DNA from 4 places in the Iodobacter arcticus genome. Region 1 is predicted to be linked to each of the others. Evidence: predicted binding sites of a transcription regulator. Region 1 holds the regulator's gene; each other region holds the start of a gene.
What was found. Region 1 encodes sigma-54, which starts transcription at its own class of promoters, with help from an activator protein. Its sites were predicted from a motif close to CTGGCACGCTTCATGCTT; they were not measured.

Region 1 (7,341 bases):
TGATGCGCAGAGTCGCTTTTGCGGTAGCGGTGCCTGATTCCCCGGAGTTAGTGCGTAAACATGCTCACTATATTACGGGCAGCTCGGGTGGGCGGGGGGCTGTGCGTGAAGTATGCGAATACCTGATGCAAGCACAAGGCACGTTTGATGCCGCTATGGCGCCTTACCTCGCCTGATGGCAGTGCCGGGGACTACTCGCCTGCTACCGTTGGCCCTTGTTGTTTTGTTGGGTAGCCTGACTTGGCTGCTCGATAGGGCGGCAAGTTTACCTGGCTCTGCGGTTGCAATTAATGCAAATCAGCCCGATATGTTAGTAGATAAAGCCACTGCGGTGCGCTTTGGTGAAGATGGACGCCCCTTATCTTTACTCACCGCCACCCATGTTTCTCATTTGCCTGCTGGCGATATCACCTGGTTGGAAAACCCACATTTACGCTATACCGCCCCCGATCAGCCCCGCTTAGAAGTCACTGGCGAGCGTGCTAAATCAATCAAACAGGGGAGTGAAGTCTGGTTTCCCGGCGTGGTTAAAATGGTTAGATCGGCCAGTGCTACGCAAGCAGAGTTAACGATTAATGGGCGTGATATGCGCGTTTTACCGCAGGAAGGACTTGCCAGCTCAGAAGCGCCGGCAATCGCAGTGATGGGCACGTATGTTATTGAATCAGTCGGTTTTATTGCTGATTCCAAGGCTGAAACGCTAGAACTTAAATCTAAAGTCAGGATGAGCTATGAGCCGATTCGCACCCGTTAAAGTTGTTTTACTCATGCTGTTGGCAAGCTCTGCATATGCAGAAAAAGCAGACCGGGAAAAACAGATCAATATTGTTGCTGCAAATTGTGTGATGAATCAAAAAACGCAGGCCAGCGTCTGTACCAAAGATGTGGTGCTGACCCAAGGCACACTCAGCATTCGGGCTGATAAGCTGACGGTACGTCAGGATGAGGCGGGCAATCAGTATGTTGCTGGCAATGGCGGGCCGGTTCGCTTTCGGCAGAAAATGGATGGCGGCAATGATTGGGTGGATGCCGAAGCGCAGCGCTTTGATTATGACGGGCGCACTGGCATTCTTAAGTTGATTGATAAGGCATGGGTGAAACGTGGGGAAGATCAAATTCATAGCGATTTGATTACTTACGATTTAAACAATGAAGCTTATCAAGCGCAAAGCAAACCAGAGAGCGGCGGGCGCGTCAATATCGTGATTACACCGAAAAAGGCACCTGCACCATGAGTAGTTCTTTACGAGCGGAGCAGCTAGAAAAACGTTACGGAAAAAGAACCGTGGTGCGTGATGTCACCATGGAAATTTCGAGTGGTGAAGTGGTGGGTTTACTTGGCCCAAATGGCGCGGGTAAAACCACCAGCTTTTATATGATTGTGGGTTTAGTCGGTATGAATGGCGGGCGTATTACGCTGGATGGCGAGGATATCGGTCATTTACCCATTCATCAGCGGGCGCGGCGAGGTTTAGGCTACTTGCCACAAGAAGCGTCTATCTTTCGTAAAATGACAGTGGCACAAAATATCACTGCAGTGCTTGAATTGCATTGTAAAAATCGCGATGAAATAAACGCCCGGCTTGATGAGCTGCTGCACGATTTGCACATTGATCATTTGCGTGATGCAGGTGCAATGGGCTTATCGGGGGGCGAGCGCCGCCGGGTAGAAATTGCCCGTGCCTTGGCCGCCAGCCCGCGTTTTATCTTGCTGGATGAGCCATTTGCAGGGGTAGACCCGATTGCTGTGATGGATATTCAACGTATTATTGGTTTTTTAAAGCAACGTGGAATCGGTGTCTTGATCACTGATCATAATGTGCGTGAAACCCTTGGTATTTGCGATCGTGCCTACATCATCTCCGAAGGTGCAGTGATGGCGTCTGGCGCTCCGAAAGATATTGTAGAAAACGAAAGTGTGCGTCGGGTCTATCTCGGTGAACATTTCCGCATGTAAATGAAACAAACCCTGCAGCTGCGGTTATCCCAGCAACTTAATCTTACTCCTCAGTTGCAGCAGGCTATCAAGCTGCTGCAGCTTTCCACCCTTGAGTTTCAACAAGAGCTTGAACAGTATCTGAGCGAAAACCCGCTATTGGAGCGTGGCGAAGAAGCCGCCGCTGGTGAGGCAGAGCAAGCAGAGCCGCAGTGGGAAATGGGTGAAGACGACGGTTTACGCTGGGAAGGCACAAGCCACGGCAGCTCGGATGATGATGATGATTTTGATCCGGCCAGCAATATCGCCCGCGATTTAGATTTACGCGAATACTTGCTGCAACAAGCAGGTTTGCTGCCTTTGTCGCATCGGGATAAGTCCTTGTTATTGATGCTGATTGAGGCATTGGATGAGGATGGGTTTCTTTCTCAGTCCTTAGAAGATGTCTTTTCTCAGCTGCCAGAGGAACTAATCCAAGATTATGAACTCGAACCTGATGACTTAAGAATTGCTTTAATTCGCTTACAGCACTTAGAGCCTTTGGGAATTGGAGCAAGAGATACCGCTGATTGTTTATGCTTACAATTGCGCCAGAAGCCAGCGAGCGCTGCCCGTGATTTAGCCTTGCAGATTGCCGAAAATTCACTCGATTTATTAGCTGGGCGGGACTACACTAGGCTTAAACGGGCTTTTAAATGCGAGGATGCTGAGTTAAAAGCAGCGCAGGAATTAATTGTAAGTTTAAACCCTAGGCCGAGTGCACAATGGTCTGTAGCATCGCCCCGATATGTAAGCCCCGATGTCGTTGTGCAAAAAGTACGCGGTGTTTGGCGGGTGAGATTACACGATGCTTCGATGCCTAAATTGCGCGTGAATCGTCTTTATGCAGATATCTTACAAAAAGGCGATGGCGGCCATTTAGCCCGTGAGTTACAAGAAGCACGTTGGTTAGTAAAAAGTGTGCAGCAGCGATTTGATACCATTTTGCGAGTAGCCACCGCGATTGTAGAACGGCAGCGCGCATTTTTTGAACACGGTGAAGTGGCGATGCGCCCGCTGGTGCTCAGAGATATCGCCGAAGAACTAGATTTACATGAGTCGACTATTTCTAGGGTAACCACGCAAAAATATATGCTTACGCCGCGTGGCCTATATGAATTTAAGTTTTTCTTCGGTAGCCATGTTGATACGGATGCCGGAGGGGAGTGTTCTGCTACAGCGATCAAAGCATTGATCAAGCAGATGGTGCAGCAAGAAGATAAGAAAAAACCTTTAAGTGATAGCGTATTGGCAGAAGCATTATCCGCTCAAGGTATTGTGGTAGCCCGGCGCACCGTTGCCAAATACCGTGAAGCGTTGCAGATTTACCCAGTAAGTCAGCGCAAAAGTTTGTAAGGCCCCAACGGAAGGAGTAACCCTATGAATTTGAATATCAGTGGCCATCATCTTGAAGTGACCCCATCTATCCGTGAGTACGTAAACAGTAAGATGGAACGAGTCATTCGACACTTTGACAATGTAATTGACGTTAATGTCATCCTATCCGTGGAGAAACTGCAACATCAGGTTGAAGCAACCGTTCACGTTCGCGGCCGCGATATCCACGTCGAAGCGACGGATGAAAATATGTATGCAGCCATTGACTTGCTGGCCGATAAGCTAGACCGCCAAGTTGTGAAGCACAAAGAAAAATCAATGGATCACCGTAACGAATCCATTAAGCAGCACCAGCCTACCGCTGAATAAAGCGACTTTTCTCACCTTAGCGGGAACCGGAATACTCAGGTTCCCGTTTTTGTTTTTAAACGACGGCGCTACAATGGGTGTCGTCCCTGTTTTGGTCTGTCTACAATGAGCTTGATCGCCCAAATTTTGCCTAGCGGAAATGTCTTCCTTGACATGGAAGTCGGCAGCAAAAAACGTATTTTTGAACAAGTTGGTATTTTGTTTGAAAATAGCCACGGTATTGCCCGTAGTGTTATTTTTGATAGTCTGTTTGCCCGGGAAAAGCTTGGTTCCACGGGGCTTGGGCAAGGGGTTGCCATCCCTCATGGCCGGATTAAAGGTTTGAAAGAAGCCACAGGTGCATTTGTGCGCCTTAATGAGCCTATCCCTTATGACGCGCCTGATGGCAAGCCGGTTTCCTTGGTATTTGTGTTGCTGGTGCCTGCTCACGCTACCGATTTACATCTGCAAATTTTGTCCGAACTGGCTCAGCTTTTCTCAGATAAAGTATTGCGCGAGAGTCTGCTGGCGGCCACTGAACCCGGCCAAATCTGGAAGCTAATCAGTACTTGGGAGCCTTATGCCACAGATTTCAGTTAGACAGCTTTTTATCGATAACGCCGAGAAGCTGCGACTGACGTGGGTAGCAGGGCAATCGGGTGCGAATAATCTGCTATCTAATGATGCATCTGAGCAAAAGCCAACACTCTCTTTAGTCGGCCACCTGAATTTTATCCACCCCAACCGCATTCAGGTGCTTGGGGTGGCAGAAACGGTTTATCTGCTGCAGCTTAGCCCCGAGGCGCAAAGAGAATCCTTGGCGCGGCTTTTCTCTAATGAAATGGCGGCAGTGATTGTAGCCAATGGTCAGATTGTGGGCGACTGCCTGCGCGAAGCCTCTGAGCGTTTTCATGTACCGCTGCTCACCTCCCCCGAGCAATCCCCCTATTTGATGGATGTACTACGCTATTACCTCTCGAAGGCATTGGCGGTTTCTACGCATCTGCACGGGGTGTTTCTGGATGTGCTGGAAGTGGGCGTTTTGCTGACTGGCGAATCGTCGATGGGTAAGAGCGAGCTGGCGTTGGAGCTAATCTCACGCGGCCACGGCCTTGTGGCAGACGATGTGGTTGAGGTCTATCGCACCAATCCGGAAACGCTGGAAGGGCGATGCCCGCCGATGTTGCGTGATTTTCTCGAAGTGCGCGGAATTGGCGTATTGAATATCCGCACTATTTTCGGTGAAACTGCCGTCAGGCCGCGTAAAACACTCAAGCTGATTATGCATCTGGCCAAGGCGGGTGGCGAGAAAGTCGCTCCGATGGATCGATTGCAAATGCAGGCGGCCACGCAAGATATTCTTGGCGTGCCGATTCGCAAGCTGGTGATTCCTGTGGCGGCCGGTCGAAATTTAGCGGTTTTGGTTGAGGCTGCGGTTAGAAATTATATTTTGCAATTACGCGGCATTGATTCCACGCGTGAATTTATTGAAAGACACCAAAAATTTATGGAAATGGGCGAATAAGTCGCTCACCCAATATGCAGGGTGTTTATGCAAGTATCAAAATATAAGCTACACAAAAATATACAAAATAATGGGGATGGGGAGTGAAACAGCAGCAGGTTATTTTATTATCTGGTTTATCAGGGGCGGGTAAAAGCGTTGCACTTAAGTCTTTAGAAGATCTTGGCTATTTTTGCATCGATAATTTGCCTGCGCCTTTGCTGCCACAAACCGCGGCATTACTGGATGAAGATGGCTATCCCAAAATTGCCATTTCGGTTGATGTGCGCAGCGCCCACAATTTTGCCAGCTTCCCCAATCATCTTGAAGCCCTGTTTGAGCTGGGGCTTGATGTGCAAATGCTGTTTCTGGAAGCGAATAACGACACTCTGGTGAAGCGCTTTTCTGAAACAAGGCGCAGCCATCCGCTCTCTAGTGGCACATTAACGGTGACCGAGGCTATTAGCTTAGAGCGTGAAATGCTGGCTGATTTCTCCGCAGTTGCCCATCGTATTGATACCAGTGATTTATCGGCTAATCAGCTGCGCAGCTGGATTCGGCAGTTTGTGGCGCTGGACCGCTCCAGACTCACGGTGATTTTTGAATCTTTTGGCTTTAAGCATGGTTTGCCAATGGATGCCGATTTTGTGTTTGATGCCCGCTGCCTGCCCAACCCCTATTACGATAAATCTTTACGCCCTTTAACGGGTAAAGATCAGCCCGTGATTGATTTCTTAGAGCGGCAAGCGGTGGTGGGGCGCTTTCAAAGCCATATCAAAACATTTATGGAAGCTTGGTTGCCAGAGTTTGAAGCCGATAATCGCAGCTATATCACGGTAGCGATTGGCTGCACCGGCGGCCAGCATCGCTCGGTTTATTTAGCGGAGCAATTAGCGGCATACTTTGCCGAGCATCGGCAGGTATTGCTTAGGCACCGTGAGCAGCATGCCTGAAATACGCCCCTCTCGAAATCGGGAGATGCTTAGGGTAATGCGGCCAGGTGACTGGCCGTTTGCCTTACTGGCGCTGGTTTTTGTGGTGTATTTGGGTTTTTGGAGCTGGCAGCAGGAGAGTGCCACGCGGGTGCGTATTTATCAGGCGGGCAAAGTCTTTGCCGTGCTGGATTTAAACGCAGAGCGCACGGTGCAAGTGGCTGGCCCCCTTGGGTTTACCTCTGTAGAAGTAAAATCGGGCCGGGTACGTATTAGCCGTGACCCCAGCCCGCGCCAATATTGTGTGCGCATGGGCTGGCTGGATCAGGCTGGCCAAATGGCGATTTGCCTGCCTAACCGAATCAGCATCGAGCTTTTAGGCTCGCGTCCTCATGAATTCGACAGCCTCAGTTACTGAAATCCGTATCAAACCCAGTTTGGACGATGTGCGCATTGCCCGCTATGCCGCGCTGGCGATTGCCTTATCGGTGCTGGAGGCGGGTATTCCTTCGCCTATTCCCGGTATTAAGCCGGGGCTGGCTAATATCATTACCCTGATTGCGCTCTGGCGCTTTGGCTGGCGCGATGCTGCGTGGATTTCCATGCTCAGAATCATCGGCAGTGGTATTGTGCTGGGCGGTTTTTTATCCCCCGGTTTTGCTATGAGTTTGATGGGCGGGCTAAGCAGCCTCTTAGCCTTGGCCGCTGCGAATCACTTGCCTAGGCGCTGGTTCGGCCCCGTATCGCACTCGCTGGTTGCCGCCTTTGCCCATATGGCAGGGCAGCTATTATTAGCGCGGCTCTGGCTGATTCCGCATAATGGCATCATCCATTTAGTGCCCCTGTTTGCTGCTGCAGCCTTGGTATTTGGTGTGGTAAATGGGGTGATTGCAGCAAAGCTGCTGGCTCGTGAGTGAAACGTTCAAAAAGTGCGTAGGGCGGGTGAAACCCGCGTATTTTTCAGCATCGCTCGCGGGTTTCACCCGCCCTACAAAAAATACACAACATAGCGTTATAAATATCAATTGATTTGGTTTTCTCTGTGGTCTGTTTTTAAACTCCGTGTTCTCTGTGTCTACAGACCTTTGGGTGTTACATCGTTTTAATAGGTTTCAAATGAAAACAATAACTTTAGCTTTTACCGGCGCATCCGGCCTGCCTTATGGCCTGCGCACGCTGGAATGCTTGCTGGCGGCGGGTTGCACCGTGCATGTGCTCTATACCCAGGCAGCGCAAATTGTGGC
Region 2 (7,341 bases), on a different contig from region 1:
CCTTCGCCAAAAACGATTTGAACGGGGTTGTAAAATTCGAATTGTTGCATGGGAAATCCTTTGAAGTTAACGATAAATAGACCAGTCGTCTAGCTTGGATATCAAAAAAATCGGCAACGCTGCCGAAGTGTTTATTACACATATTGTGCTCAGGAAAAGCTGAGCCCTCGTTCTCTTTGGGTGGTACAAGCCACCGTTTTTCTAAGCCTTGGCAAAGTTATTCTCCACCTTGGCCATTAATAACAATAAACCTGCGCGTGGGCACAAAGGCGTGCCCACCCTACAAATCTTTCACGCCCAAAAGGTAACAAGTCGTTTGCATGGCAGTGTCTAACGCGCTGCTATCCTGACGTATTTTGGTCAGCAGGCTGGCCCCCAACCACATCTGATACAGCATCAAGGCCACGGACTGCGCATCCATATTTGGGATCAAAGACCCATCGCAGCGTGGCTCATCTAACCACTTAGCTAGACGACCAATGACATCATTAGTTCCCTGCTTAAAAACTTGCCGCATAGGCTCAGATAAATCGGCGACTTCTGCGGAAAGCTTGACCACCATGCACTGATTCGCTTGGCTACATGCACCTTGGGACATCAGCCAAGTGCGCCAATAGTGCATCAGCCGCTCGCTACCGCAATCGTATTGCGTCTCTAAAGACTGCATATGCAGCTGATAATTAACAAAATAACGCTCTAAAAGCGCACAACCAAAGTGCTCTTTTGAGGGGAAATAGTGATAGAACGAACCTTTAGGCACTTCTGCAGCCGTTAAAATCTCGGCCAGACCCACAGCGAAGAAGCCCTTTCCCTTGAGAATGGACTCGCCCACTGCCAATAAATGTTCGCGTGTATCTTCGTGTTTTTTCTTTGCCATGGACGCAGTCTCTCACAAGAATAGACCAGTCGTCTATTTTTTGTGTAGGGTGGGCACGTTTTTGTGCCCACGCGTTGGGGAAGAGAAATATCCACGTGGGCACGATAAAGCGTTGTGCCCACCCTACATTTGGTGGCTCAGGCGTAACACGGCGGGTTACACCCGCCCTACAAGAGCGGCCCCACCATCAATCCAACAAACCTTCAAACAAAGGCGTTGATAAATAACGCTCACCAAAGGAAGGAATAATCACCGCGATCAACTTGCCTGCGTTTTCTGGGCGCTTGCCTAGCTCGATAGCGGCCCAGGTTGCGGCTCCTGCGGAAATCCCAGCCAGAATGCCTTCTTGCGTGGCAAGGGCACGCGCCGTAGCAAAGGCGTCTTCATTTTTTACCCGAATCACTTCATCGTAGCTTTTAGTATTGAGCACATCGGGAACAAAACCTGCGCCAATCCCTTGAATAGGGTGCGCTCCTTTCTGCCCGCCACTCAGCACAGGGCTGGCATCGGGCTCTACGGCTACCGCTTTAAATGAAGGCTTACGCGCTTTTAATACTTCAGAGATCCCCGTGATTGTGCCGCCTGTACCCACACCTGCGACCAGAATATCGATCTGGCCATCGGTATCATTCCATAGCTCTTCAGCGGTTGTGCGGCGGTGGATTTCCGGGTTGGCTGGGTTTTCAAACTGCTGCGGTAAAAAGTAATTGCTGTGTTCAATGACCAAAGCTTTTGCGGTAGCAATCGCACCGCCCATTCCTTCTGCGGCAGCCGTCAGAACCAAAGTAGCGCCATAGCCGCGTAATAATGCACGGCGCTCTTTAGACATACTTTCTGGCATAGTGAGCACTAATTTATAGCCACGTGCCGCACAAACCATCGCCAAACCAATGCCGGTATTGCCGGAAGTAGGCTCCACAATCACCGTATCCGGCCCGATCAGGCCAGCGGCCTCGGCAGCATCGATCATCGCCACCGCAATGCGATCTTTCACCGAGTGCGAAGGATTAAAGAACTCCAGCTTTGCTACAATCGTTGCCCCGCTTGCTTGTGCAACACGATTTAACTTCACTAAAGGCGTATTGCCGATCAGGTCGGTAATACTATTGGCGATTTTCATGCAGCATCCTTGTCGTCAGTTTAATAAAAGATAGTTGATTGTAGCGGCAATATAATTAACAGATAAAGTGACTAAAAAATCTAAGGAAAGATCAATGAAGGTTTATCGCGTTGGCGGTGCTGTAAGGGATAAATTGCTAGGCCTGCCGGTAAGAGATATCGATTGGGTGGTGGTTGGCAGCACGGCAGAGGCAATGCAATCATTAGGCTACACGCCTGTTGGTAAAGACTTTCCGGTATTTTTACACCCCAAGACGCACCAGGAATATGCCCTTGCCCGCACCGAACGCAAATCCGGCCATGGTTACAAAGGCTTTACCGTGTTCGCAAGCGAAGAGGTTAGCTTAGAAGAAGACTTGCTGCGCCGCGACCTGACCATCAATGCAATCGCCGAAGACGACACCGGCCAGATCACCGATCCATTTAATGGCCAAGCGGATCTAACTGCCAAACTATTACGCCATGTGTCCCCCGCTTTTAGCGAAGACCCCGTGCGTATTTTGCGCCTCGCCCGCTTTGCTGCCCGCTTTGGGTTTGATGTTGCACCAGAAACGCTCGCCCTGATGCAGGAAATGGTAAATAGCGGTGAAGTCGATCATCTGGTGGCAGAAAGGGTGTGGCAGGAGTTTGCCAAAGGGCTGATGGAAGACACACCATCCCTGATGTTTGAAATGCTCCGCCGCTGCGGAGCGCTGGCCCGCATTGCGCCAGAAATCGACGCATTGTGGGGCGTGCCACAGCCTGCCGACTATCATCCGGAAATCGATACCGGCGTGCATGTGATGATGGTGGTCGACTACACCGCCAGCCAAAACTGGCCGCTTGTCACTCGCTTTGCTGCGCTTTGCCATGATTTGGGCAAGGCCATTACGCCTGCCCACATTTTACCTAAGCATATCGGCCACGAGGCACGCGGTGTGGCCCTCGTTGAGGCTTTATGTGAAAGATTGCGCGTGCCCAGCGATTGCAGAGATTTGGCTCGCATGCTGTGCCGTGAGCACACGCATGTCCACACCGCAGAACAACTCCGCCCCGCCACCGTGCTGGAAGTTTTTCAGCGCTGCGATGCATTCAGAAAGCCTGATCGCTTTAAGCAAATGCTCGACGCCTGCCTCGCCGACGCTCGCGGGCGCACAACTTTTGAAAACTGCGAATATCCCCAAGCCGCCTATTTATTAAAGCTGCTAGCCGCAGCCAATACCGTAAATAGCGGCGAGATTGCCCAAAGCTGTGAAGATAAAGCGCACATCCCAGAGAGAATCAGGAAAGCCAGAATTACCGCGATTCGTGACGCGAGCACTGGCAAACCCAAACTTTAAAACACCGATGAGAAAGTCTGCTTATCCCAAAAAAGAAAAGCCCGCCAGTTGCCTGGCGGGCTCCACAATACGCTACACATCCATCAGACAAGCAGTAAACCGATACCTTTTAGAGAGAGAATTGGAGGACACCTGTCTAATTTTCTTGCAGCGAACTGCTCATGCGCTAAGGCCAACACGACTGCTGGCCTTAGCGTTTTATCTATATTAGTTATAGATTATATGCCTTTTCACCGTGGCTCGTCACATCCAAGCCTTCGCGCTCTTCTTCTTCCGGTACACGCAGGCCAATCAACAAATCAACCAGCTTAAAGGCAATAATTGAAACCACAGCCGACCATAGCAAAGTTGTGCCTACGCCGATAGCTTGAATTTTTACCTGTGCAAGAATCGAATAATCTGCGGCCACTTTATTGCCCACATAATCCCAGATGCCTGTGCCGCCCAAATCTGGTGAAGCAAAAATACCGGTTAAGATTGCCCCCAGAATACCGCCCACGCCATGCACACCAAACACATCCAGCGCATCATCCGCGCCTAGTAGGCGCTTCAGACCATGCACGCCCCACAGGCAAATCATCCCAGCCAGTAAACCAATCACCAAAGCGCCGCCTACACCCACAAAGCCGCAAGCAGGCGTAATGGCCACCAAGCCTGCTACCGCACCCGATGCCGCGCCTAGCAATGAAGGCTTACCTTTAAGCATCCACTCGGCTAGCAGCCAAGACATGGTTGCTGCTGCAGTAGCCAGCCAGGTATTAATAAAGGCCAACGCCGCCACACCATTTGCTTCTAGTGCAGATCCAGCATTAAAACCAAACCAGCCAAACCACAATAAGGATGCGCCAATCATGGTCATAGGCAAGCTATGTGGCGTCATTGCTTCACGGCCAAAGCCAATCCGCTTGCCCACCATAAATGCACCCACCAAGCCCGCTACCGCCGCATTGATATGCACCACCGTACCGCCTGCAAAATCAAGTGCACCTTTTTGGAATAAGAAACCGGCAGTGGCGGTAGCGGCATCAGCAGCAGCCTGTGTGAGGTAAGCATCCGGGCCTGTCCAGTACCAAACCATATGCGCCATTGGCAGGTAGGAGAAAGTAAACCAAAGCACGCAGAAAGCCATCACCGCAGCAAACTTAACTCGCTCGGCAAATGCCCCCACAATCAAGCCGCAGGTAATCGCCGCAAATGCACCTTGAAAGACGACATAAATCAGCTCAGAGATACCCACGCCTTTGGTAAAGGTTGCAGCAATCGAATCCGGAGTCACACCTTGAAGCATCACTTTACTAAAAGAGCCAAAGAAAGCATTGCCTTCAGTAAACGCCAGCGAATAACCGTACACCACCCACAGCACTGAAATCATCGCAAACACAGAAAACACCTGCATCAGCACCGATAACATATTTTTAGAGCGAACCAAGCCGCCGTAAAACAATGCAAGGCCGGGGATAGACATTAAAATCACCAAGGCGGTAGAGATAAACATCCACGCGTTATCACCCTTATTAATGGTATCCACGATGGCGACGGGGGCAGATGCAGCCACTTCAACCGCCAACCCCTGTGCCGCTAATCCGCCGAGGGCGAGTGCTGCAAACAATTTGTTCATCGTCTCTCTCCTGCGATTTTTTAATTAGATGGCATCTTGGCCAGTTTCACCGGTACGGATCCGCACCACATGTTGCAGATCAAATACAAAAATTTTACCATCGCCAATTTTGCCGGTATTGGCCGCTTTTTCGATGACTTCCAGTGTTTGTTCCAACTGATCATCCCCAATGGCGACTTCAACTTTTACCTTAGGCAGAAAATCCACCACATATTCAGCACCACGGTAAAGCTCGGTATGCCCTTTTTGGCGACCAAAGCCTTTCACTTCAGTCACGGTTAAGCCCTGAACGCCAATTTCCGACAAGGCTTCGCGAACTTCATCGAGCTTGAACGGCTTAATAATCGCAGACACGAATTTCATGGGGTGCTCCTTTTAAAAGGTGGGGTACGATCAAAGATCAGCACAAAACATGCCAAGCAAGAAAAAGCTCTGTTTTCATGGGCTTAAAAATCAATAGGCCAAGTGATGCACCAACAATAGACGTTCCATGGTGCACTGCAACTTAAATTTGCACCAGAGTGGTGCAATCTACAAATGGCAAGCTTCTGCTAAACTTAAATGCCAAACCAACACCGTTGCGGTACCGGCACAAAAAGCACAACATTAAGAGCTGTTGCTTTAGCCCTGAAACGCGATAAAAACAAACCACCCCACAAACAGTGCCGCAACAATACATAGGATATTCAAGATGCTTAAAGATAAATTTTTTGATGAAATCGCCAGCAAAATCACCGAAGCGATTGCAGCCAGCCCAGCTAAAGATATGGAAAAAAACGCCCGCGCCATGATGGCATCGGCTTTTACCAAAATGGATTTAGTCACCCGCGAAGAATTCGAAATCCAGCAAGAAGTGCTCGCGCGCACCCGTGAAAAACTACATGAGCTGGAAGCCCGGATCAACGAGCTAGAAACCAAACTACACGCCAACAACCCCCAAGACGCACTATGATTTTTGGCCGAAAAACGCCAGAAGCATTACAAATCAATACAGAGCGCTTAAAGCTTGTGCTGGCCGAGCCTGCACAGGCCGTGGTTTGGGCAAAATTCCAGCAAGAAAACCGCCACCACCTTGCTCCTTGGGACCCACAAAGGGAGGAAGACTTTTTCACTCCTTTTGCATGGCAGCTCAGGCTAGAAAATGCTCGGCTACAATATCAGCAAGGCACAGCCATTCACTGGGCTTTGCTCGATCAGCACAGTGCTGAAATGCTGGGGCAATGTAGTTTCAGTAATATCGTGCAAGGGCCATTTATGGCTTGTCATCTTGGGTATTCTTTAGCAGCAGCGGCAGAAGGCCGGGGGCTGATGAAAGAAGCACTTGATGCAGCGATTCATCATCTGTTCAGCACCCGGGATTTACACCGGATTATGGCAAACCATCTGCCGCAGAATCTACGCAGTGCCAGACTCTTACAAAGCCTGGGGTTTGAAAAAGAAGGTTATGCTCGTTCTTACTTAAAAATTGCAGGGCAATGGCAAGATCATGTTTTAAATTCGCTGATTAATCCGACACATTAAGGAGAAAAGCGGCTTGCACCTGCGAAGCAACCAGAGTGACCTTACACACTGTACCAAGCCATATTGCAGCCTGTACCATTCGCCACTTTTAAAAATGAAAGTTTATCGAAAGGAAGCATAATAATGAATAAATATGCAGCGGAGTTTATAGGCACTTTCTGGCTGGTACTTGGTGGCTGCGGCAGCGCCGTATTAGCAGCCGCCTTCCCCGCCCTAGGGATTGGCTTTGTAGGTGTTTCTTTAGCTTTTGGTCTTACCGTACTGACAATGGCCTACGCGATAGGCCATATTTCTGGCTGCCATCTTAACCCCGCCGTTTCTATCGGCCTTTGGGCAGCCAAGCGCTTCCCGGCCAATCAGCTTATCCCTTATATCGTTGCCCAAGTTTTAGGCGGGATTGTGGCCGCAACCGTGCTGTATTTTATTGTGACCGGTAAAGCAGACTTTACGACCTTAGGTGGCTTTGCTTCAAATGGCTACGGTGACTACTCACCGGGTAAGTTTTCTATGGCCTCAGCACTGATTACCGAAGTGGTGATGACCATGATGTTTCTGATCATCATTTTGGGTGCAACAGACAAACGCGCCCCACAAGGCTTTGCACCGATCGCCATTGGCTTGGGCCTCACACTGATTCACCTGATCAGTATTCCTGTGACCAACACCTCGGTGAATCCTGCACGTAGTACCGCAGTTGCGCTATTTGCGGGTGACTTTGCTATCGGCCAACTCTGGCTATTTTGGCTGGCCCCAATTGCCGGAGCCATCTTAGGCGCCGTGATTTACCGCTTTATTGGTAGTGAAGATCAGCCTGCTTAATTAAAGCGGGTCGTGCAGCCTGTCGGACTTAAGCGATGTCCGCGAGGAAAAATCAGGCAGGCGGCTAG
Region 3 (7,341 bases), on a different contig from region 1:
AAATAAATTTGCCCAATGCCAATTTGCGCCTGGATATACGCTTCATCATTGGATAAATTTAAAGACACATCCAAGCAATACGACCAATATTGCAAAGATAAATCGTATTCACACTGCGCATAATAAGCGACTGCAATTTCTTGCAAGCAATGCATTACATGCTCACGAAAACCAAACTCCTCACCCAGCAATAAGCTATGCCGCATTAAAGCCATGCTTTCATCAAAGCAATGAGCCAAAACACGCGCCTGCACCAGCAAATCTTGTGCATAGCGCAAATTATAATCAGCACGCCTATTTTGCGGGCCTTTTAATTCTGGCGATTTTGGCTTCATCGGTAAGCTCATTGGGGGAGCACGAAAATGAATGACGGCATCATTACTAAACATATAGGCGATTTAACTCGTTTCTATCTACCATTAAATTAAGACATACTAATCCATAATACCAAGGTATTTTATAAGAATTTACTTTCAATTCGAAGTTGAAAGTTTACATACCGGTGGATTATTCTAAATAAGGAAAGCAGCTTACTAATAATGACAAAAACATAAACAACCAGTTTAGTCCACATTTGAAGGCACAGACATTAATATGCAGGCATCAGCTAGGAACAAGTAAATCCATTTCCATCGATCTAAGCTGTGCAGAAGCCGATTGCTCTAAAAGCAACACGCGCAAATTCTTGTGTGCCGTTTCATGCTTTTCTTGCAGCTCAGCCTTATTCATTTTTTGATAAGCAATCGCAAATGCTTCGTGGATTTCTGCCAGCAAATATTGTGATTCCATTACCTCTGCCAAACTTAAAGCCCTTTGCAGCTCATCAATGGCCGCATCGTACTCCGCATTAGCTAAAGAGCAGCGGCCTAAAGCCAGTAAATTAGCGGCCTCATTCCAGGTATTAATATGCAAGCGGTTTATTTTTAACGCCACTAAAAAATTCATTCTGGCTCTTTCAACATCACCGCGCGCTAATCGAATTAAACCAAACACGCTATAAACTTCAGCCTCTAGCTCATAATTGCCTTCAGCTCTCACCAAAGGCAATGCTTGCCTAGCAATCGACATTGCATCATCTAAGCGATTTAAACCAAATAAATCAACCGCAATATTAATCAGGCAAATACTTTGGTAATTCGCATCATGCTCTTTTTTTGCCAGATCCTGAGCCATTTTATGATGAATTAATGCCACTTCAAATTGCTCATGAGCATAATAAAGCTGCCCCAAACCAATATGAGCACATAAACGCTGCGTGGTTTCAATAGCTTGGGTGGAAAGCTCTAAGCAACGGCACCAATAGCGGGCGGCACTTTCATACTCACCCAATGTGTATGTATGGCGGCCCATCAGCTGTAAGGCTTCTCCACGCCAAACGCCCAGTTCATCGGTTTCTGCGATATCCAACACTTTATCCAGAATATCGATGGCCTCACGGTGGCGACCAAAAAGTTGTAATACGCTGGAATACACAGTGAGTGCCGCCGCTTCACTCATGCGACAACCCAGCTCTACCGCCAGATCTCTGGCTTGCGTCGCAAAAGCAAGTGAATCCACGCTGCGCGAAGAGATTAACTTTTTAGCTTGCTGAATAAGCTGATCAACAGAGGACACAAGCATTATTGACACCAAGTTGACTGGTAGTTTACGAGCGGCATTTTAACATTTATAAAAACATGAAGCTATGCGCAGTGCAGCATTCCAAGACTCGGTGCAGGCTTGCTGAGTAAGCCCTGCATCGTATGGCTATCACAGGCTTTAGCGGGCATATTCATACGAATACACGCGGTTTGATAGCAGCCATATTGATACTCCGCCAGCTCTTTATTGCCGATTCGCTGGTAGGCCATGGAAAGTAAATGATGAGCGTCCATCATGTGCTGAGCAAAACCCAGCTCACTGGCTTTTTCTAGGGCGTTTTTAAAGCAAAAAATCGCTTGCTCTACCTGCTGGCTGGCCAGAAAAATACGCCCATGCAAAAGCTGCTGCAAAATATCGCCCCAGCGCCATTCTGCACAACTTGCTTTGGCTTGAGCAAGCTTCTGCTTTGCCATATCTAAGTTGTTGGTTTCCAAGGCTATTTTTGCCATATAGATATAAATCTCACCAATAAACTCTTGATTTTTTGCCTGCTGCGCAAAAGGAAAAGCCAGCACCAAAGCATGCTGGCTTTCATGCCATTGATTGAGCTGAAAAAAAGCAGACGCCAGATTAATCCAGGCCCGTGCATGAAGCACAGCGGGCATTTGACTATTTAGCAGGGAAACCGCACGTTGATGAAGCGCTAGAGCCTGCTCAATATGCCCATGTGCAAACTGAATCATTCCCATGCCAATCAGGGCATTTAGCTTGGCCACTTCAGAAAAAGCATTTTGAGATAAGCAATCGGCCCAGTATTCACCTGCTTCCTGATAATCGCCCAAGGTGTAGTAAGTTAAAGCAATCTCTTGCAGCAGCTCTTCCTGCACGGATAAATGACTACAAAGCGCAGCTTGAGTTAAGGCTTTAAACAGAACAGCAAGCGATTCATCGACTCTGCCAAAAGAAAAAAGCAAGCGGGCATAGGGAAGCGTAATGCGTACCAGCAGCTCAACATCATTAAGCTTACAATCATAAAATAGGAAATAAGCTTCTTCCACAGAGCGCAAGGCCAGCTCCGGCTCAGGAACAATCAGGCGGTGACACTTACTTAATAAGCTTAATATTTCAGCATGTTGAGGCATGTAAAAAGCCATCGGAAAGATAAGTCTGTGCAGAGTATTCTGTTTGATTCCCTGACTCAATATCTTTCGCACAAACTGACTAATTAATTGAAAATTAATACACAGTTTGACTAAATAATTTTACACTAAGGAATATCTGCGTAAGGCATTCTGCGTAAAACGATACTACTTTTACGAAGTAACTTACGATCAGATCGATTTTTATCGTAATAACGCGGGTTGGTTACCATTGAGGCCAATTTGGCCGATTGACTTGCACTCAAACGAGCAGCCGACGTTTTGTAGTAATAACGTGCAGCAGCCTCGGCACCAAATACACCGTTGCCCCACTCGATTACATTCAAGTAAATCTCAAAAATCCGTCGCTTATCTAATATGGCCTCAAGCATAACCGTGATAATGGCTTCTTCTGCCTTACGTAAAGGATTGCGGCCGCTCGATAAAAACAAGTTTTTAGCCAGCTGCTGACTAATTGTCGAGCCACCCGCCACAATGCGGCCTTTTTTAACATTTTTTTCCCAGGCGACCTGGATTCCTTCCCAATCAAAGCCTTCATGGTCCAGAAATTTAGCATCTTCACTCGCCACTAAAGCCCGCTTCAGATTGGGGGAAATTTGCGCGTAGCTCACCCATTGATGGCGTAACTCTGCCTCTGGGTTTTCTTTTTGAATTTGACCAAGCTGCTCCCGCATAAAAGAAGTGGCGGATGGATCCATCCATTTCCACGCTAGGATGTGGCCCAATATCCATAGATTCCACAGTAAAAAAAGCAGCAGTATGCAAAGCACAGCCCGGCCTATCCAGCCAACCATTGAGCGTTGTTTGGCCATTACAAAGCCGCCCTCATGCTCGCCAAGACCGGCTCCACATCAGCACGCAAACCTGTCCATAGATAAAACGCTTCTGCAGCCTGCCCCACCAGCATCCCAAGGCCATCGACACATTGCAGAGCCCCGCCAAGCCGCGCTTCAGCTAAAAATGGCGTCTCACCCTTGCCATACATCATGTCGTAAGCCAAAGAACCGCTAGCAAAAATACCGGCAGGCAAAGCCAAATTTTGCCCAGATAGGCTAGCTGAGGTGGCATTGATCACCACATCAAATGGCCCGTTAATCGCTTCAAAAGCAGACGATTGCACAGGGAGCGCCTGGCTGGTAAAGCGTTGCGCCAAAGCCTGAGCCCGCTCTGGGCTGCGATTAGCAATGCAAAGGCTGCTCGGCTGCTCGGCCAGTAGAGGCTGCAAAACACCCGCTGCCGCGCCGCCAGCGCCTAGAAGCAATATCCGCTTACCAGCAAGAGAGCCGTATCGAAGCAAATCACTCACCAAGCCAGCACCATCGGTGTTGTCCCCCAGCAAACTGCCATCGGCGTTTACTTTCAGCGTATTGACCGCTCCTGCAGCCGCCGCACGCGGAGTAAGCACGGCGCTAAGGCGAAAAGCATCTTCTTTAAATGGCACGGTCACATTTGCGCCTTTGCCACCAGCGGCCACAAAATCGGCCACGACCGTAGCAAAGCCATCGAGTGGTGCAAGACAGCGCTCGTAAACAAAGTTTTCTAAATGAAATTGCGCGGCAAAGGCTTGATGAATCTGCGGCGATTTGCTATGCGCAATCGGATTACCCAGTACAAGATATTTCATAACGCGTCCATATAAGGCCAGCGGCAATGCGCAAGCTAAGCATATTGCTAAGCATATTGATCACTTTAGCAAGATCAGCCTTGCGTCCACGGCAAACCCGCCGCTTTCCAGCCATTGACCTGACCACGCTGGCCAGCGACATTTTTATCACCTTCAAAGCCTTCCAGAATATTAAAAGCATTGCTATAGCCATTAGCTGCAGCCAGCCCAGCAGCATCATGCGAGCGCGCACCGGTGCGGCACAAAAACATCACCACCGCTTGTGGATCAACTGTCGCTTGCAAGGTGCTTAAGAAATTAGGGTTTAGGTCCATTTTTGGATAATGCTTCCACTCATTCATTTCTGAATCAGGTACAAAGCCTACAAACTGCCATTCCGCATGAGTGCGCACATCCACCAGCTTTGCATCAGGCAGCGCTGCTAATAGAGCGGCGGCTTCTGAGGGGCTTAATGCCCCACGGTAAGATAAACTTGAAAGTACTGCACGCTCATGGGCTTGTTGCAAAATGGTATCGACATGGCTCATCGCACTTCTCTCTTTGTGTGGCGTTTAATCCGCATATTTTACCCTGAGCTGCATCGCCTGTTAGATAAGTTTGTTTTACAAGAAAGGAACCAAACCCCAAAGCTATAAGTCGGATTACAATCCATTCAGCTTTAAAAAAACTTCACACAGCAGCCTAGATTTCAGCAGCTCTAAAAACCTAAGATAGGATCGGCACGAAACAGTGCTGGTATCGCACCAAAAAAGCACGCAAGATACGTTTGGCTCACCATAATGGTGCATAGGTAGTTCACGATTATCGTTTATGGCACAATGGATTCAAACGTTTTAAACATTGGCATAGTTATTGCTAAATAAATCCCTATACCGGCCAATGCCGGACACCTTATTACTTTTACCCTCGCAACAATTTTGGAGAATACCAAGATGGCAGTAGCCGACGTTCTCAACCTTATCCAGGAAAACGGCCTCAAGTTTGTTGACCTGCGTTTCACCGACACTATGGGCAAAGAGCAGCACGTTACTGTTCCTTCGCACGTTGTTGACGAAGAATGGTTCACAACTGGCCATGCTTTCGACGGCTCTTCCATTGCTGGCTGGAAAGGCATTCAAGCCTCCGACATGCTGTTGATGCCAGATGCATCGACTGCCAACATCGATCCTTTCTACGACGAACCAACATTGTTTATGACATGTGACGTTGTAGAGCCAGATACAGGCAAGGGCTACGATCGTGACCCACGCTCGGTTGCTAAGCGTGCTGAGCAATACCTGAAAGCCACTGGCTTGGGTGACACGGCTTACTTTGGCCCAGAACCAGAATTCTTTATTTTTGATGGCATCCGTTTTGGCTCTGACCTGTCAGGCTGCTTCTACAAGATTGAATCCGATGAAGGCGCTTGGGCGACAGCCAATAAAGTAGAAGGCGGTAATAAAGGCCACCGCCCACGTCTCAAAGGCGGTTACTTCCCAGTTCCTCCTGTTGATAGCCACCAAGATATCCGTGCCACCATGGTACTGATTCTGGAAGAGCTAGGCGTACCTGTTGAAGTGTTCCACCACGAAGTAGCCAACGCGGGCCAGAACGAAATTGGTACTCGCTTCAGCACCTTGGTACAACGCGCAGACTGGACTCAAATCCTGAAATACGTGGTGCACAACGTAGCAGACCAATACGGCAAGACAGCCACCTTTATGCCAAAACCTATCGTTGGCGATAACGGTAGCGGTATGCACGTTCACCAATCGGTTTGGAAAGATGGCAAAAACCTGTTTGCAGGTAATGCCTACGCTGGCTTGAGCGAATTCGCCCTGTTCTACATCGGCGGTATCATCAAGCACGCGAAAGCTTTGAACGCGATTACTAATCCGGGCACAAACAGCTACAAGCGTTTGGTTCCGCATTATGAAGCGCCTGTAAAACTGGCATATTCCGCACGCAACCGCTCTGCTTCGATCCGTATTCCACACGTATCGTCAGACAAAGGCCGTCGTATTGAAGCGCGCTTCCCAGATCCATTGGCTAACCCATACCTGTGCTTCTCTGCACTGTTGATGGCCGGCTTGGATGGCGTGCAAAACAAGATTCACCCAGGCGATCCTGCAGACAAAAACCTGTACGACTTGCCACCAGAAGAAGACAAGTTGATCCCAACAGTTTGCTCATCTTTGGATGAAGCACTGGATGCGCTAGATAAAGACCGTGAGTTCCTGACTCGTGGCGGCGTATTTAGCAATGACTGGATCGACAGCTATATCGAATTGAAGATGCAAGAAGTAAACCGCATCCGCATGAGCACTCACCCGGTTGAGTTCGATATGTACTACAGCCTTTAATCTAATCGATTAAATGTTCAAAACCCGCACTGGCTAACTAGTGCGGGTTTTTTATTGGCTAAAGAACACGCAATTCATCACGCTGCAAATGGGGCGCTTGCATCAGGCTGGTGACCGCGGTACGCAGCATGCGCTCGCAATCTGGCAGGGCCGCTTGCGGGCGATCAGGATAAAGATCTTGCAGCATGTCGTACATGCCATCAAAGACCGCATGCAGATATAAATTACTTAGGCGTAAATCAAGCGTGTTGGGCAACTCTTGATTTTGCACGGCACGACGCAAAAGGCGCAGGCTGTAGTGCATCGCTAGCTTGGTAATCAGATCCCGGTGCCGGATCAATGAGGTATTTTCATGGCTGCGCTCACACTTAAAATACAGAATGGCAATCACAGATTGAGCCGTACCCGGCTGGCAAAATAAATTTAAATAGTACATACCGGTTTGCACCAGTGCCTCCATTGCATTGCTGCTGTCGGGGCTAAAGTGCATGGTTTCGAGCGCAAACATCCGCTCGCTCATGGCTTTACATACATCAATTTTATTCGGGTAATGGCCATAAACCGCGCCACGGGAAACACCGGCAGCATCGGCAATATCGGCCATCGTGGCCTGTGCTACGCCCTTATCCAAAAA
Region 4 (7,341 bases), on a different contig from region 1:
AATCTCTGTTACTAGCTTGGTAGTGGCGGCTGGTAGTTTGATATCAGCAACTTGGGTAATGGGCGGATAGCAAAGCCCTGCATCGGCGCAGCCTTGCGAAATCACCGTCAGCTTAAATGAAGTAGCGGCTGCGTTTTTGACTTGAATCGGCAGTAGCACTTGCTGGCGATATGTTTCTACTTTGCCAAAGTTAGGATCGTCGTGGCTCAGCGAGGGGGGGAACTTGGGCGCTGCCAGCTCTACACCAGAATCGGCCGAGAATTTGAGTTTGTTTTTATAGAGATAGTAGCCCTCTGCAATGGCAAAACGCACTTCTACCGTTTGATGATCTTTGGCTTTGGCGCTCATTTTGAGCGCTTGTTCAGGCTCTAAAAAAACCGGATCCTCGGCCCAGCCCTGACTAAAGCTCAGCGCCAGAAGCGCGGCGCATAGCGTGTTTTTGATGGTTTTAAACATGATTTCTCTGGTGAAACGTGTTGGGTGGGGACAAGCTGCGACGCGAATTAAATCTAAATACGTTTTCATTCTCAAGCTATGGGTTTTCGTAGGGTGTGAAACGACATAGTCGTTGCGCACCAAGGGCCGGTGCGCAAGAAAAACACTTGCACACCCTACGCAATATCAATTGTTTAATCTCTTAGCGATATCCTGCCACAGTATAAAGCTTATCAACCACGTAATTTAACGCCGGAATACCGATTTCAAGAGCGCGTTTGTTGTGGTAGCGCTCGCTGACGGTAGCCTGCGCCGTAGTATTGGCCGCAGATTAAAGCACCGTCTTGTAAAAGCAGGGCAAGTTGGCGGAAATTAGGCGCAGCCGGGGTGCTAGGATTCAGCGAAAAATCGGTGGCGCTAAAGTGGCCGGTGAGTGCGCGATTAGGCTGGCCGATTTGTAATGGTTTCCATGCCCGCTGGGGCGGCAACATTGCTGGCTGCTGCTCCCGTTAAAGTGGCGCTGCCATTGGTATTGAGCTGCAGATTCAGCTTAGGTGGCGCACCATTTGCATCCGGTTTTACCCATGATTCAATTTTTACCCACCACTTTTGAGCAAATCAGCCTAGCTGATTGGTAAGGGAAATAGAGGCGTTGTAAGCTTTGTGAAAATTATTACTGCACCTTAAACGCGCGCTTTATCTTGCAGTGCATCATTTTGGCGCTAGGTAGATCGCTGTATCATTTCTGCACTTAAAGCGGTTTTCTTGCCAAAGAATGCGCTGATGAGCCGCTGGAGGCGCTTGTTTTTCTAAAATAGAGCAGGGCACGTTTATTGCTGGATCAGTCCTATCCCTCTGCTATTGGCTTTATTATGCTGCGCATACTTTTAGTCAACGAAAGCCCAAAATCATCGAAAGCTCTGGGGCAAGCCCTGCAAGATGACGCTTATACGCTGCTGCCAGAGCTCAATAGCGCTAGCTGCCTATGGCAGGAAGCCAAAAGATCCCTGCCCGATCTGATTCTGATCAACACCCGCATCCCCTCTCAAACCTTGCTTGAACAGCTGCAAGCGATGCGCGGCACCGTGCCGGTATTGATGCTTGCAGAAGGGCTGAATCAAGTGCAGATTCAGGCTGCTTTGCAAGCAGGAGTTAGCCATTTGATCGATGGTTTTGCAGTAGAAAAATTAGCAGGGGCGGTGATGATGGCTTTTGCTCAATTTGAGCACAGCAAAGCCTTGCAGCAGCGAATTAGCCTTTTGGAGCAGCAATTAGCCGATCGAAAAGTGATCGACCAAGCCAAAGGGCTATTAATGGACAAGCGCCGCCTAAGCGAAGGCGAAGCCTACGAAACCCTACGCCGCCAAGCCATGAAACAGGGCATGAAGCTGGGGGATGTGGCAAGGCAGGTCTTAGCGATGGCGGATTTGCTAGGGTGAGGTGGGCACGTTCTTGTGCCCACGATGCGCATCAAGATAGCTGATTGCCATAAGCCGTTCGCACGGTTGCAAACATTGAATCACCGTAGGGCGGGTGAAACCCGCCGTTTTCCGTAGCATTTCATGCAAAAGCTTGGTGGGCTTCATCCAATACGCGCTAAGCAAAGTCAAAAAGATCTTTTTAGTGCCTTCGGCACGTTGATTTTGGAGCGGTTGCCACCGCGGGGGCCTCACTTTCTTGAACGGCCAAGAAAGTAAGCAAAGAAGGCCGCCCCACGAAACACGAAAGCCCCTGCGCTGCGGACAATCGAGTCGGCGGCGGGCGGGATTGGCTCGCTGCCTCGCTCCCTTGCCGAAATCCCGCCCCGCTTGTTCCTCACTACGGCGTGTTTCAAGGGGACTTTAAAAAGCCCTATGCAAAGAGCCTGGTTGTTATGCTTTTCGCTGTTTGCTAATGAAAAAACAATTTGCTTAGCACTTATGTGGTTTCGCCCGCCCTACAAAAAATGCACCTTTATAACGCCTCTGTGCAAATCCTGTGCAAGCTTATGTTGCGCTGCGTCATTATGGTGCGGCCCCTCCCTTTTTTTTTGTGCGGTATGATTCTATCTGTTTGATTTTTATTGTTTTTATTGGTTTGCTAATGCTGGCACAGCGTTTGCTGAGTAGATAACTAGGGCCGTTTAGATTAAATAAACCAAGCCCGAAAAGATTCAAAACCGAGTGCAATGCTGCGCTGGGTGTGGGGAAGGTCAATGGTGGCCCATCTCCCTCAAGGACAACGGCGTCCCTTCATGATTTTGTAATCGTGGCGGGACGCTTTTTTTTGCAGTCTTTCTAGAGGTAGACATCATGGACAAATCCTTTTGGCGTTCAGGCCATACCCCCACACTTCTTACTGCTTTTCTCTATTTTGATCTGAGCTTTATGGTCTGGTATCTGCTTGGCCCCTTGCAGATACAGATTGCCACCGCGCTTAGCCTATCGACCAGCGAGCGCGGCCTGATGGTGGCGACGCCGATTTTGGCAGGCGCTTTGCTGCGTTTGGTTTTAGGCGTGTTTGTGGATAGCATTGGTGCTAAGCGCACCGGTCTTTTTGCCCAGCTGATTGTGATTTTTGCGCTCTTAAGTGCTTGGCAGCTGGGTGTACACAGCATGGCTGAAGCGCTGCTGCTTGGCGTATTTCTAGGCTTTGCAGGCGCTGCATTTGCGGTGGCTTTGCCGCTAGCTTCCCGCTGGTATCCACCACAGCATCAAGGCACGGCGCTGGGAATCGCCGGGGCGGGTAATTCTGGCACCGTGTTTGCTGCGCTATTTGCGCCGGTATTGGCGATGATGTTTGGCTGGCAAAACGTGTTTGGCCTAGCGGTGATTCCACTCTTGTTTGCTCTTGTGCTCTACACCGTGTTTGCCAAAGACGCACCGGGATCGGTCAATCCTAAAAGCTTATCCGACTACGCCAAGGTATTAAATAATAAAGATGCTTGGTTATTTATGGGCTTTTACGCCATCACCTTTGGCGGCTTCGCAGGCTTTGCCAGCGCCTTACCCGGCTACTTTCATGATCAATTTGGCTTTGCTCCAAAAATGGCCGGCTGGTACACCGCGGCCTGCGTATTAGCAGGCTCGGCGATGCGCCCACTTGGCGGTGTGATTGCGGACCGAATTGGCGGTACTCGCACTCTACTAATTGTTTATGTTTGCTCGGCAGTCTTGATCGGCCTCACCGGCCTTGGCTTAGGCGGATCTAGCGTGGCGGTTTGCCTATTTATTGGTGCAATGCTCTGTCTTGGGGCGGGCAACGGTGCGCTGTTTCAACTGGTGCCACAACGCTTTGGAAAAGAGCTAGGCGTGATGACCGGCCTGATCGGCATGGCCGGTGGCGTAGGCGGCTTTGCTCTGGCTGCGGGCCTTGGCATGGTGAAACAAGCTACCGGCAACTACAGCTTGGGCCTGTGGCTATTCTCTTTTCTATCCCTCATCGCATGGTACGGCCTCTCCGGTGTAAAGGTGCGCTGGCGCAGCGCGCTGGGCGGCGATCTGGCACAGGCAAGGATTTAGGGATGAAACCCAAATCTTAAAACACGGAGTTAAGGAGAACACGGAGGGCCACGGAGAAAACCTTATTAAATAGTGAATTTTGAATACATTAGAAATGACGGTTTATGGGGAAAAATGAAGGAGAGGTTTTCTCCGTGAAACTCCGTGTTCTCCGTGTTCTCCGTGTTCTCCGTGTTCTCTGTGTCCTCCGTGGTTCAAGGTTTGGGTTTACAAATAATTTTAGGTTTATAGATCAATTCATCATAAAGGAATCCAGCCATGACTAAACCCAAGCTTGTCGTTGTCGGAAACGGCATGGCCGGTATTCGTACGGTGGAGGAGCTGCTGGCGCTTGCGCCTGATCGCTACGACATCACCGTGTTTGGCGCAGAGCCGCATCCTAATTACAACCGTATTTTGCTCAGCCCAGTGCTGGCGGGTGAGCAGACTTTTGATCAGATCGTGCTGAACCCTTTGAGCTGGTATAGCGACAACCATATCACTCTGCATCTAGGCAAAAACATTGCCAAAATTGATCGAGTGCGGCGGGTGGTCATTAGCGACGATGGCCTTGAGGAGAGCTACGACAGGCTGTTGCTCGCTACCGGCTCCACGCCCTTTATCCTGCCTATCCCTGGCAAAGATTTAAATGGCGTGATTAGCTACCGCGATATTTATGATACCGAGGCGATGATTGCCGCTGCCAAAGTCAAAAAGCACGCCGTGGTGATTGGTGGTGGTTTGCTCGGGCTGGAGGCCGCCAATGGCCTGATGCTGCGCGGTATGGAAGTCTCTGTGGTGCACTTGGGCGATTGGTTGCTGGATAAGCAGCTGGATATCACCGCAGGCAAGTTATTGCAGGATTCGTTAATCGACCGGGGCTTAAAGTTTCTGATGGGCCAATCTACTGCCGCGATTCTGGGCAACGAAGCTGGAGAAGTGGTCGGTGTGCGCTTTAAAGATGGCAGCGAGCTGGCGACAGATTTAGTGGTGATGGCCGTAGGGATACGCCCAAATACCAAGCTGGCCGAAGCGGCGGGGCTGTTTTGCAAGAACGGCATTGTGGTGAGCGATGCCCTGCAAAGTTATGACCCGCGAATTTACGCCGTGGGCGAATGCGTAAACCACCGTGGCGTGGCCTATGGTCTGGTTGCTCCCCTGTTTGAAATGGCCAAGGTGGCCGCTAATCATCTGGCGCTGATGGGCTATGGGCAATATAAGGGCTCGGTGCTTTCGACCAAGCTAAAAGTGACCGGTATCGATTTATTCTCGGCTGGGGATTTTATGGGCGGCGATGAGTGCGATGAGATCGTGCTGTCTGATCCTGCCGGTGGCATTTATAAAAAGCTGGTGATTAAAGACGACAAGCTGGTTGGCGCCTGCCTCTATGGCGATACCACCGACGGCGCGTGGTATTTCAAGCTGCTGCGTGAGGGCCGCAGCATCAGCGATCTGCGCGATAGCCTGATGTTTGGCGAATCCAGCGTCGGGGACTCGGGCGTGCAAGGGCAAAGCCGTGCGGGCGCGATGCAGGATAAGGACGAAGTGTGCGGCTGTAATGGCGTATGCAAAGGCACCATCGTCAGCGCCATCAAAGAAAAAGGCCTGTTTACGGTGGATGACGTCAAAAAGCATACCAAGGCGGCCAGCTCCTGTGGCTCGTGCACCGGCCTTGTTGAGCAGATTTTGATGAATACCTTGGGCACTAATTTCCAGGAATCACCTAAGACTAAGGCCATTTGCGGCTGCACCGATCACACCCATGCGCAAGTGCGGCAAGCGATTCGCCAGCACAAATTAGTCAGCCACGCCGAAGTGTACGAATTTATGGAGTGGCGCACCCCAAGCGGCTGCGCCACCTGCCGCCCCGCCGTGAATTACTACATGTTATCTACCTGGCCTAAAGAAGCCGTGGACGATCCGCAAAGCCGTTTTGTTAACGAGCGAGTGCACGCCAATATTCAAAAAGACGGTACGTTTTCGGTGATTCCACAAATGAAAGGCGGCGTGACCAACGCGGCCGAGCTGCGCCGCATTGCCGATGTGGCCGACAAATACGCCGTGCCACTGGTAAAAGTCACCGGCGGCCAGCGCATCGATTTACTTGGGATCAAAAAAGAAGATTTGGTAAATGTCTGGGCCGACTTGGGCATGCAATCGGGCCACGCCTACGGCAAATCAATCCGCACGGTTAAAACCTGCGTGGGCAGCGAGTTCTGTCGTTTTGGCACGCAAAACAGCACGCAAATGGGCATCGATCTGGAAACCATGCTGGCCAATATGTGGAGCCCACATAAGGTGAAGTTGGCCGTATCCGGCTGCCCAAGAAACTGCGCCGAAAGCGGCATTAAAGACGTGGGCATTATCGCGGTAGACAGCGGCTGGGAGCTGTATGTGGGCGGCAACGGCGGCATCAAAACCGAAGTGGCGCAATTTTTCACCAAGGTAAAAACCGCCGATGAAGTGAAAGAATACAGCGGCGCATTTTTACAGCTTTACCGCGAAGAAGCCTACTACCTAGACCGCACCGTGCACTACATTGCCCGCGTGGGCTTGGATTACATCAAGCAAAAAATCATCGACGACGAAGCCAACAGAAAAGCCCTCTTCGAGCGCCTGCTGTACTCCCTGGAAGGCCTGCGCGACCCATGGGCAGAGCGGATCAACGGCAAAGCACGGCAGGAGTTTATTCCGATCAAGGTGCTGGCTTAGGTAAACCCAAATCTTGAACCACAGAGAACACGGAGGACACAGAGTTTCACGGAGAAAATCTGGGAGGGTTATGTAGGGTGGGCAAGGCGTTTTATCTTGCCCACGCGCTCGACATACTGCGTGGGCACAAAAGCATGCATGTGCATTAAATGAGTAGTGAATCGGCATTTCGTAGGGTGTACAACGACGTAGTCGCCCTGCACCGGCATTGCAGCTTCCCCCTTTGTAAAAGGGGGATTGAGGGGGATTTGCCTTTTTAGCTACTTTATTTGGCATATTTTGTCACTCAAACAGTGCTAAATCCCCCCTAACCCCCCTTTTTCAAAGGGGGGAACAAGTGTGCTGACTTGTGTAGATACTTATGCCTGCGGTGGCTACCGCTCCAAAATCAACGTGCCGAAGCTACTAAATATCGTTTGCGGTATCCGCTTCTTAAGGACAAACCAATGAATATGAAAGCTAATCAACCTTGGGTGAGTATTTGCCAAGTGACAGATATCCCCAAGCTAGGTAGCCGTGTAGTGCAGCGCCCTGCGGGCAATGTGGCGGTGTTTCGCTCTGCAGCCGATGTGGTATTTGCGCTGCTGGATCATTGCCCGCACAAGGGCGGGCCTTTGTCGCAGGGGATTGTGCACGGCGAATCGGTGACCTGTCCTTTGCACAGCTGGAATATCGACCTAGCCACCGGTGAGGCCCGCGCCCCCGACGAAGGCTG

Region 2: glnK (P-II family nitrogen regulator) is a predicted target of sigma-54. The motif match lies at 5,335-5,352, and genes of this name have one in related genera.
Region 3: glnA (type I glutamate--ammonia ligase) is a predicted target of sigma-54. The motif match lies at 5,206-5,223, and genes of this name have one in related genera.
Region 4: ACFQNF_RS00480 (ANTAR domain-containing response regulator) is a predicted target of sigma-54. The motif match lies at 1,257-1,274, and genes of this name have one in related genera.

The regions. Positions count from the first base shown of each region.
Region 1 covers NZ_JBHTBQ010000019.1:126,785-134,125, forward strand. The annotation lists gene ACFQNF_RS11805 (KdsC family phosphatase) at 1-176, shown strand, start outside; gene lptC (LPS export ABC transporter periplasmic protein LptC) at 182-754, shown strand; gene lptA (lipopolysaccharide transport periplasmic protein LptA) at 732-1,235, shown strand; gene lptB (LPS export ABC transporter ATP-binding protein) at 1,232-1,957, shown strand; gene ACFQNF_RS11825 (RNA polymerase factor sigma-54) at 1,958-3,331, shown strand; gene hpf (ribosome hibernation-promoting factor, HPF/YfiA family) at 3,356-3,682, shown strand; gene ptsN (PTS IIA-like nitrogen regulatory protein PtsN) at 3,788-4,261, shown strand; gene hprK (HPr(Ser) kinase/phosphatase) at 4,242-5,186, shown strand; gene rapZ (RNase adapter RapZ) at 5,270-6,118, shown strand; gene ACFQNF_RS11850 (NusG domain II-containing protein) at 6,156-6,515, shown strand; gene ACFQNF_RS11855 (Gx transporter family protein) at 6,490-7,014, shown strand; gene ACFQNF_RS11860 (flavin prenyltransferase UbiX) at 7,214-7,341, shown strand, end outside.
Region 2 covers NZ_JBHTBQ010000004.1:111,128-118,468, reverse strand. The annotation lists gene ACFQNF_RS02085 (iron-containing alcohol dehydrogenase) at 1-50, opposite strand, end outside; gene ACFQNF_RS02080 (TetR/AcrR family transcriptional regulator) at 281-877, opposite strand; gene cysK (cysteine synthase A) at 1,065-1,997, opposite strand; gene ACFQNF_RS02070 (multifunctional CCA addition/repair protein) at 2,092-3,315, shown strand; gene amt (ammonium transporter) at 3,527-4,933, opposite strand; gene glnK (P-II family nitrogen regulator) at 4,958-5,296, opposite strand; gene ACFQNF_RS02055 (accessory factor UbiK family protein) at 5,625-5,885, shown strand; gene rimJ (ribosomal protein S5-alanine N-acetyltransferase) at 5,882-6,454, shown strand; gene aqpZ (aquaporin Z) at 6,578-7,273, shown strand.
Region 3 covers NZ_JBHTBQ010000014.1:347,277-354,617, reverse strand. The annotation lists gene ACFQNF_RS09695 (tetratricopeptide repeat-containing diguanylate cyclase) at 1-335, opposite strand, end outside; gene ACFQNF_RS09690 (tetratricopeptide repeat protein) at 604-1,620, opposite strand; gene ACFQNF_RS09685 (tetratricopeptide repeat protein) at 1,683-2,723, opposite strand; gene mtgA (monofunctional biosynthetic peptidoglycan transglycosylase) at 2,849-3,535, opposite strand; gene aroE (shikimate dehydrogenase) at 3,553-4,365, opposite strand; gene ACFQNF_RS09670 (rhodanese-like domain-containing protein) at 4,440-4,892, opposite strand; gene glnA (type I glutamate--ammonia ligase) at 5,298-6,707, shown strand; gene ACFQNF_RS09660 (TetR family transcriptional regulator) at 6,766-7,341, opposite strand, start outside.
Region 4 covers NZ_JBHTBQ010000001.1:104,019-111,359, forward strand. The annotation lists gene dsbD (protein-disulfide reductase DsbD) at 1-525, opposite strand, end outside; gene ACFQNF_RS00475 (hypothetical protein) at 702-926, opposite strand; gene ACFQNF_RS00480 (ANTAR domain-containing response regulator) at 1,308-1,874, shown strand; gene ACFQNF_RS00485 (nitrate/nitrite transporter) at 2,727-3,935, shown strand; gene nirB (nitrite reductase large subunit NirB) at 4,194-6,626, shown strand; gene nirD (nitrite reductase small subunit NirD) at 7,073-7,341, shown strand, end outside.